Regions from separate parts of the Cytobacillus sp. Hm23 genome, predicted to be linked through region 2. Evidence: riboswitches for the same ligand, from Rfam matches in the RefSeq annotation. Region 2 holds a riboswitch; each other region holds the start of a gene.
What was found. Region 2 has a riboswitch for cobalamin ahead of ACSVDA_RS23040 (energy-coupling factor ABC transporter permease). Riboswitches for the same ligand answer to the same signal wherever they lie in the genome.
Positions count from the first base shown of each region.

Region 1: another riboswitch for cobalamin. It lies ahead of ACSVDA_RS22245 (ABC transporter substrate-binding protein); the one in region 2 lies ahead of ACSVDA_RS23040 (energy-coupling factor ABC transporter permease).
Region 3: another riboswitch for cobalamin. It lies ahead of ACSVDA_RS03750 (ribonucleoside-diphosphate reductase subunit alpha); the one in region 2 lies ahead of ACSVDA_RS23040 (energy-coupling factor ABC transporter permease).

Region 1 is NZ_JBPXRQ010000054.1:13,054-16,341, forward strand. It holds gene ACSVDA_RS22240 (ATP-binding protein) at 1-891, shown strand, start outside; cobalamin riboswitch at 1,114-1,361, shown strand; gene ACSVDA_RS22245 (ABC transporter substrate-binding protein) at 1,665-2,687, shown strand; gene ACSVDA_RS22250 (FecCD family ABC transporter permease) at 2,653-3,288, shown strand, end outside.
Region 2 is NZ_JBPXRQ010000060.1:14,634-17,921, reverse strand. It holds gene ACSVDA_RS23045 (MerR family transcriptional regulator) at 1-986, opposite strand, end outside; cobalamin riboswitch at 1,137-1,336, shown strand; gene ACSVDA_RS23040 (energy-coupling factor ABC transporter permease) at 1,565-2,335, shown strand; gene ACSVDA_RS23035 (energy-coupling factor ABC transporter substrate-binding protein) at 2,594-2,899, shown strand; gene cbiQ (cobalt ECF transporter T component CbiQ) at 2,886-3,288, shown strand, end outside.
Region 3 is NZ_JBPXRQ010000004.1:39,594-42,881, forward strand. It holds gene ACSVDA_RS03750 (ribonucleoside-diphosphate reductase subunit alpha) at 1-1,502, opposite strand, end outside; cobalamin riboswitch at 1,792-2,004, opposite strand; gene ACSVDA_RS03755 (hypothetical protein) at 2,290-2,697, opposite strand; gene ACSVDA_RS03760 (cupin domain-containing protein) at 2,920-3,261, opposite strand.

The DNA of each region.
Region 1 (3,288 bases), on a different contig from region 2:
GAGCAAGGTAATTTAGAGAAGCCTACGGAAGAACTACCATCAGAAGTTCGAGAATTGTTTAAACAAGTTGTTTCTTTTGAGAAAGAACAGACGATAGAAATCACTTTACAAGGTAGGAATTGGGTTATCGTCATGAGTCCGTTATATGATAATAAATTTGTCAGAGGAGCTGTCGCAGTACTTCGAGATATGACTGAAGAACGAAGGTTAGACAAGCTACGAGAAGATTTTATTGCGAATGTTTCCCATGAATTAAGAACACCAATTTCTATGTTACAAGGATATAGTGAAGCGATCATTGATGATATTGCTAGTAGCGATCAAGAAAAGAAAGATATCGCAAAAGTAATATATGATGAATCTTTACGTATGGGTAGGCTAGTGAATGAACTGCTGGATTTAGCTAGAATGGAAGCTGGTCATTTAAATTTGCATTTAGAAGAGATAGATATTCAGCCTTACATTCAAAGAATAATTCGCAAATTTCAAGGATTGGCACAGGATAAGTTAATTACATTGGATGTGCATATTAACGTAGTACATAACACAATTATGTTTGATCCTGATAGGATTGAACAAGTATTAACAAATCTAATTGATAATGCAATACGTTATACTGATGAGCAGGGAACTGTTGTTGTACAAGTAAATTCTATAAAAGATGGTTTGAAAATTGACGTCAAAGACTCTGGGTCAGGTATTCCTGAGGAGGACTTACCATTTGTCTTTGAACGCTTCTATAAAGCAGATAAAGCTCGAACGCGTGGACGTTCAGGTACTGGTCTTGGCTTAGCCATTGCAAAGAATTTGATAGAGGCACACGATGGAAACATCTTTGTTCATAGTAAAATAGATGAAGGAACTACATTTTCATTCTTTATTCCACAATAATAAATGCGCAATTATGTCATGTTAAGTTTTTGACAAGCAGTCAGATTATTCTTGTCAATATATTAATAATCGGGTATTATGAAAAAGAAATTTTAAAGAGGCTCATTTCGTATATGGTGTTACTATTGTTAATAAATTAGAATGATAGAAGTGGATTTTAAGCAATCAGCTTTATACTTAACGTCTTTGCATGAATAACAATAATAAATGCGTATACAGCCTAAAAAATAAATAGTGCTAGGTGTCTTTTCTTTTATACTACAGAATAAAGAGAATTTTAAAACATTCTCATAAAGACTTAAAAGGGAATTCTAGTGTGAATCTAGAACTGCCCCCGCAACTGTATTTGTGGACGAAATGATATTACCACTGTATGGAATAATAATATTATACATATTGTTAGCCATATGGGAAGGATCAAAGTAGGATGAAGCATAAGTCAGTAGACCTGCCAAGCACTATATACGTTTTCAATTCTTCGGGGATTGAGTATTGAGACGGTCGAGTAGTGTATTTATTAATAACAATACATTTATGATGCCGTCTAACAGCTCATCCAATTCGGATGGGCTTATTTCTATTTAGGCTTATTTCTTAAACATTATTGTTTCCTACCAACAGAGGATTAAAATCATTCTCATCGTTGTATAGAAGAAAAGATGCCACGAAACTCTAGTTGTGAACATGTGTATTTCCTATTTCCTAATACGAAAAACAACAATCATTGCGAAAACAGCCATATTAAAAAAGAAGGAGAAAAAAAGATGTTAAACATTAAAAAGTACTTCCCCACTGTCTTTATCGTTATTTTATCATTCATTTTATTAGTAGGTTGCGGTCAAACAGAGGTTAATAATAATGCTGCCTCTACAAACGGAGAGCAGGAAACTAAAGTTGATGATAAATCAGAGTCTACAAACGGAGAACAGGAAACTAAAGTTGATGATAAAGCAGAGTCTAGCTTTCCAGTAACAATTACGGATGGATTAGGTAATGAAGTGACAATAGAAGAAGAGCCACAAGCAATTGTGTCGATAATTCCCAGTAATACAGAAATAGCTTTTGCGTTAGGTTTAGGTGATAAAATGGTTGGTGTTGGTGATTGGGCTAATTATCCACCAGAAGTAGCCGAGATAGAAAGGGTTGGAGGAGCAAAATTTAATGTTGAAAAGATAATTTCATTAAACCCAGACGTCGTTCTTGCCCATGCCTCAAGTGCGCATAGCTCTACTGAAGGTCTTCAACAACTACGAGATGCTGGTATAAACGTGGTCGTTGTTAACGATGCAACATCATTTCAAGCAGTATATGACTCAATTAAAATGATTGGCACTGTTACAGGAACAGAAGAAAATGCAGACAAGATCATAAGTGATATGACAGAAAAATTGAATCTTATTAAAGAGAAATCAGCAGAAATTAAAGAAGCTGATCAAAAGGTAGTTTGGATAGAGGTAGATGCTCAATTATATACAACTGGAAAAGGTACTTTTATGCATGAAATGCTCGAAGCGATTGGAGCAATAAATGCTGCTGGTGATCAAGAAGGTTGGCCACAATTTACTGAGGAAGATGCGGTATTACTTAATCCAGATGTTATTGTTATTACATATGGGTATTATGTTGAAAATGCAGTAGAACAAGTATTAAATCGAGATGCTTGGCAAGAGGTACCAGCAGTTAAGGATAAGCTCGTATTCGATATTAACTCGGATTTAGTAACAATCTCTGGTCCACGTTTAATTGAAGGAGTAGAAGAACTTGCAAAAGCTGTCTATCCTGACATTTATCAATAAAAGCCGTGTTCTACCATATATTATTACTGTATGTTTTGTAATATTTTCAATTTTGTTAGGGGTTTCGATAGGGACGTTATCGATTCCCTTTTCTACTATTTTAAACGTTCTTTTTTATAGTGTTTTTCATTTAGGATCAATAGAGACGCTTGATACAGCAGTAGTTAATATTATTATGGCAATACGCTTACCCCGAGTGATCCTAGCTTTTATAGTTGGATCTTCTCTAGCGATTGCAGGGGCTGCATTTCAAGGGTTGTTAAAAAACCCATTAGCAGACCCTTATACACTCGGAGTATCTTCTGGAGCATCAGTTGGAGCAGTAATTGTGCTTTTTTTTGGTATTCATATCCCTTTTATAGGGAAATTTACTTTACCGATATTTAGTATTTCTTTTGCCTTTCTATCTCTCATACTCGTATTAGTGTTTGCCCGGGCGGTTGAGAAAACAATGTCTGTGGAAACGATCATTTTAACTGGTATTATATTTAGCTCATTTTTAGGATCTATTATTTCTTTAATGATTGCACTTACTGGTGAAGAATTAAGACAAATCATTAACTGGTTATTAGGTAGTGTAGCGATGAGGGGTTGGGATTAT
Region 2 (3,288 bases):
TGTACTTCCTCTATTAAAAAGTTTTCATGTTGAAAGCTATGCTCTGAACTGCCTGTATCAATTAAAAAATCGACTGCTTCTTTTTTTAATGGAATATGTAGGAAATCAGAACAAATAAATAAGATATTTTTCTGTTCTTCATAAGTTTCTAAAATACTTTTTAATACGTAATGTCGTTGGTAATCATGATCAACCGCAATATAGAGGCAATCTTTAGGCAAGGAGTTATATATATGCCTTAATGAGAAACCAATTCCGGTACCAAGATGGAGCAATATTTTATGCGTTAATTGTTCAAAATTAACCCTTTTATAAAACCAGTCAACAGCCTGATATAGGTGATCTAAATATTTTTCATCTGTTTCCTTAATGTAATCTGATATAAAATAGTTGAATTCATTCATCATATGACTTGGACTTTTAACGTGGTAAGCATGATGAATGGTTTGTGGGGTGAAGAGAATTCCGTCTTTAATAAAGTGTTGATGCTCACAGTTACATTGAAGAACACCATGTAAGATTTGATTGTTAACGATGTCTCCATTTTTAATGCTTAAAGCAGCGCTGCATTTTTTACATTCTAAAAGTGGGAGCACTGATAAGCTCATACCCATTTTAAGCTGTTTAGGTTTATTCGTTGTATTTAAATGGGTAAGTTCATTTTGCAAATTTTGTCTCGTTTCTTCGTATTCGACTATTTTATGTTCTATCGTATGTAGCTTTTCTACAAAAATCTCTTTGTAAAATTCGTTATTTTCTAGTGCGGATAATTTACCAAGTCTTTTATATTGAAAGATTGTTTTTATTTCACTTAACGAAAAGCCGAGGTTTTTTAAGTAAATAATATCCTTTACATCTCTGTGACACTGTTCATCAAATTGATACTGTCCGGATGTTTTCTCAGGTGTTATTAAGCCAAGGTCTATGTAGTGTCTAGTTGTATTTATGCTTATTTTATTTTCTTTAGAAAATTGTCCTATTTTCATAGTTAGTCACCTTAACTTTGTTTTATTAGAAATCAAATTAATATTTATTATATTATACACGTACTATTAGGAATTTCCTTTCACAAATATACATGATATGAAAAAAGCTAGACTCATAATTTAATTTAGAATATACTGAATTATAACAACTGAATGATGAAATAAACAGGTGTTGTGCATAAGTAAAAGCTGTGTACAACTTAAAAGGGAAGTTCGGTGTAAAGCCGACGCGGTTCCCGCCACTGTAAGTCTGAGCAACCTGCATATGTGTCACTGTTTCGTAAAGAAATGGGAAGGCGCAGGAAGTGTTGAAGATAAGTCAGGAGACCTGCCTGTTTAAGTAACACGATTGTAACCTACGGGAATATAGGGAGGTGTTGTTAAGAATTAGTATGTAAACATATAGTTAATACTGACTTTTTCTGAGCACTCGATCCTTTATGGTTTGAGTGCTCTTTTTATTTTACATAAAGGCTCTTTCGGAATCTTCTAATTTTGTGTAGTAACCACGAGCAATATTCGTGTGTATCAATATATTTGGAATCAGCCTTTATAAACATGGGGGAGAGCTTTCACTGATGAAAAGAAAACATGCTTGGCTATTCGTAACAATTATTATTGGTTTGACTAGTTATTTTTGGCTGAATTCATTTCGGCCAGTATATGCGATGCACATAATGGAGGGCTTTCTGCCGGTTGGGTGGGCTATTTTTTGGTGGGTTTTAACGATTCCATTTTTGGCTGTTGGGATGTACTCCATCCGAAAAAAAGTGAAAGAAAACCCCGAGGTGAAGACGATGCTTGGGCTATCAGGGGCGTTTGCATTTGTGTTGTCAGCATTAAAAATCCCTTCTGTAACTGGAAGTAGTTCACATCCGACTGGTGTTGGGCTAGGTACTGTACTTTTTGGTCCAACAGTCATGAGTGTATTAGGGACGATTGTATTAATGTTTCAATCATTATTGCTAGCTCATGGCGGTATCACAACACTCGGTGCAAATGCATTTTCAATGGCTGTTGTAGGACCAATGGTTACATATTTTGTATTTAAAGCAGGTTTGAGAGTGAATTTCTCTTTTGCAGTCTCAGTTTTTTTAGCAGCCATGTTAGGAGATCTAAGTACTTATACTGTGACAGCTTTTCAGTTGGCTCTGGCATTTCCGACTGAGGTTGGAGGAGTTGTAGCATCTTTTATCAAATTTGGTGGGATTTTCTCTTTCACACAAATTCCTTTAGCAGTGAGTGAGGGACTATTAACAGTAGTAGTTATGAACTTGCTTGCAAAATACAATGTTCGAGAATTACAGCTATTAAATGTTCCAGTTAGTATGAGTTCAAAAAAAGCTTAGAACAACAAGGTAGTATTTTGAGCAAAAAGAGAAGTAACTCAATTAGTTATGCTACAGCTATTTTTCCAGTTTTTAGGATTCTGATCGTATATGATTTTTTTCACTTACATTTGAGTATCTGATGTGTATGAAATAATTTTCTTAGTTTTTAGCGAAGAAAAGATGCCCTGAACTAGTTATATTCTTGTTTAGCTTTTATTACGAAAAGTAACAATTAATGCGAAAACAGCTATTTGAAACAAGGAGGTATGTTAATTAATGAAAAATCTGATTTTAATAGTGTTGGTCATCTTGTTGGCTATTGTTCCTTTAGTACTACAGCAGGATGCTGAATTTGGTGGGGCAGATGGACAAGCTGAAGAAGCGATTGGTGAAATAGCACCTAATTATGAGCCTTGGTTCAACGTATTATGGGAGCCACCAAGCGGTGAGATAGAAAGCTTGCTATTTTCCTTACAAGCGGCCATAGGTGCAATTATAATCGGCTATGTTATCGGCTATGGTAGAGCAAGAAAAAAATTCTCCACTGAATCTTCTAGTGAGGTGAAGCATGCTTCGGATTGACCAGCTTGCTTATTTGAATCAGCTAAGACATGTTCACCCTATTGAGAAAGCAGTTTTCACATTTTTATTTTTGTTTTTCTGTCTTATTACAAAAAGTGAAGTCATTGCTGTTATAACTTTGTTAATCATGAGCATGGCAATAGTTTTTGGTGCGAAAATCTCAGTACGTGATTATATAAAGCTACTTTTATTACCATCATTTTTTTTGCTTTCAAGTATTATACCTATTCTTATTTCGGTTGCACCGTATGACTACAAAGTAATTAATTCTTTATGGTCAATGACTTTTGGTACGTGGCAGTTGTATATATCTACACATAATATATCAATCGTCACAAGCTTATTTTTTACCGTTTTATCAACTGTAAGTTGCATGTATTTCTTAATAT
Region 3 (3,288 bases), on a different contig from region 2:
CGGTTAAGGACATCATCCTGAACTGCTTTAGCTAATGAGATTGATGATAGATTACAAACGACAAAATCCCCAGGCTCTTTCACAGTAATGATTTGTCCATCATCTACCTTTTGTTCAACAACAACTGTAGGACTCATATTTTGCATAATTTCTGTACACAAATTACTACAATATATCATTCCTTTATGTCTGTTTGGGTTTGCTCTATTTGCTGTATCTCGGTAGAACATATATGGTGTTCCTGTTTCTAACTGTGAAATCATAATAGCCTTGAAAATATCTATCGCCGTTACAGCTTCTTTTGAAAGTCTAGGATTGTTGACACATTCCCAATATTTATCTCGGAAAGACCCTTTGCCAAGCTCCTCATCAAAATAATCCTCTAATGAAAAACCCATTGTTTTTCTTACTTCGTGTGGGTCAAAAAGATACCATTCACCTCGTTTTTCAACAACCTCCATAAATACATCAGGTATACACACTCCGGTAAATAGATCATGTGTACGTAGCCTTTCATCTCCGTTGTTTAATCTCGTATCAAGAAACGACAATATATCCTTATGCCATACATCTAAATAAACTGAAATCGCTCCTTGCCTTTGACCAAGCTGGTCAACAGAGACCGCCGTATTATTTAACTGCTTCATCCAAGGTATAACCCCTGATGAAACACCTTTAAAACCCTTTATGTCACTACCTCTCGCTCTAATTTTTCCTAAATAAACACCTATCCCTCCACCATTTTTAGATAAATTCGCGATATCTGTATTTGAATCATATATTCCTTGCAAGCTATCATCAACTGTATCTATAAAACAACTTGATAACTGACCATAGCTTTTTCCAGCGTTAGCAAGTGTTGGTGTTGCAACCGTCATATACAAATTAGAAAGTGCCCAATACGATTCCTTAATAAGTGCTAATCTATTTTCCTTATTTTCGTTACTCATCAATGTCATTGCAATGATGAGAAATCGCTCTTGTGGTAGCTCAAATACTTCTCCTTGATGAGACTTCGCCAAATAGCGATCCGATAATGTTAATAAACCGATATATGTAAAATGTTGATCCCGCTCTGGTACGATAATGTCTGCTAATAAATCAATTTCTTCTCTTGAATATTGTGCCAGTAATTTCGGACTATAAATTCCCATCTCTGTCAGCTTTAATAGCAATTGATAAAAGGAACCATATTGGCAACCTGACTGCTTACCTCTATTTTTAGCCGCTTTTTGATAAAGCGAATCAAGGTATATATTTGCAGCAAAGAATGTCCAATCAGGCTCTAACGCTGTAATTCTTTCCAATGCTGATAATATTAACACGTTAGTTAGTTGGTCATTATGCCATTCATCTTTATTCTCAAATGCTAGCATCAATTTCTCTCGATATTCATCAAATGATAAATGAGGAAATCTATCAGCTATTTTTTGAACATAATCTAAAACCATTTCAGACGTACCATCAGCCAGCTGCTGATACTCAACTAATACCTTTTGCATTCTTTCCATCCCCTTTTAATAAAAATGCGTATGAATCTCGCTTGCCACCTACATGCAATGAAAACATTTCACAAGCTAGTTATATTGTGTGGTGATTCAATAGGTTAGAAGGCAGAGCTAGACCCTGTTCATCCTAAAATATAAAAAAGCTCATCCTTAGTAAGATGAGCGAACAGAACGATGGATATGTAAAAGAGAGAATTATCACCCTTTTAAGAAAAATCATTCAAAAAAAATGTTTGAATGATTTTTCTTCTCCTCGTCCTATTCTCCCAACTCCCGAAGAAAATAGCACTTCATAAAAAAGGCAGGTCTCCTGACTTGTGCTTCGCTTTACTTTAAGCCCTTCCCATGAAATCGTACTTCACAGTGGTTTCGCTTATTTCATCAGCACTTACAGTTGCGGGTACAGTTTTGGATTTTCACCAAATTCCCTATAAAGAGATGTTCCATATTTTCCGAACACCTATGTCGATTTTCCGACACCTTTTTTACTAGATAACAAAATATTGTATTATCAACTTAATTATACTACTAAATATTGAATTTCCATTTAAATTATAATAGGTTTTGACATTTCTTGCAATAAAAAATATATTGAACTACACGCCACTTAACATTTTTATGCGTTGTTTACCCTTTCTAAAAACTTTCCGTCAAATAGCTCTTAAACTGTCTTTTTTTCATTATTAATGGTGCGAATTCAATAAAAATAAAAAAGAGATTGATAATAGCCTTCAAGACCCCCCATTGTTTGTTTAATAAGCAAACTCAGAAGACTTTTTAATTAAATTGCCATCTCCATCATAAAAAGAAAACAACAATTTACACCCATTTCTGTGTTATCACCCATATTAAACAAGAACAAATTATTTTCTACTGAAGACTTTCTTGTAATCCTTTCTGATGGCAAATTGTTCGTCTTAGGTAAATCATAACTAACTCTTATTTCTTTTACATTTTTAGACATATTCACTATTCCATACAGATATTTCTCCCCAGTGTCTGAGTGTGTAAAGAAATAGTCTGTAAGAAATCCAGTAAGGTTAGCATCAGATAAACCAATTGATATTGAGTTTTCCTTGTTGATTTTGAAATGTCCTAATTGTTTTTTGTAAGTGTTTATGACAACGGATTCTCCTCCATCATTTTCGGTTTGAAGTGGGGGTCTTCTGACCGAAAAATGATAAAGCACAAAAAAAGGAAAAAGGCACGTTTCTTAAAGAAACGCGCATTCGGATTATAAGATCAGCGATTCATTTTTCTAGTTGACCCATTTTGGAAAAAGTAATATCTTTTAGGACGAGGTTTATATTAAATGTTTTATTTTAGGAGCAAAATTCTTCATCATGATGAAATAGAGTATTGAAGTTGCTTAAATTATGTTTAGAATACATCTCCAAATTGTTCAAACAATTTAATCTACCAAAAACCTATCACCTTTACTTGAAGGTTGAGATATCAAGATAAACTCAACTTCATTATTTGACTTGTTACACATTTGGTGAGGTAGCAAAGGAGGAACTTCAACTCCTTCTTGAGGATTTAAGGTTATCTCTTTACCATTTACTATAATGGTTGCTATTCCTGATAAGACAAAGAAAAATTGGTGTGCTTCTTTATGATAATGATTTGATTCAGACGTATTAGCTGGCATACGTTCATGAATAACACTTAAATTTTGATTTTTCACTAAGTGCCACCCGTCACTGTTATCCCCCCATATGTAATGTTCAGCATTGCTTTTGCTTATTTTCATTTCAATACCCCCATCAATAGTTTTTTT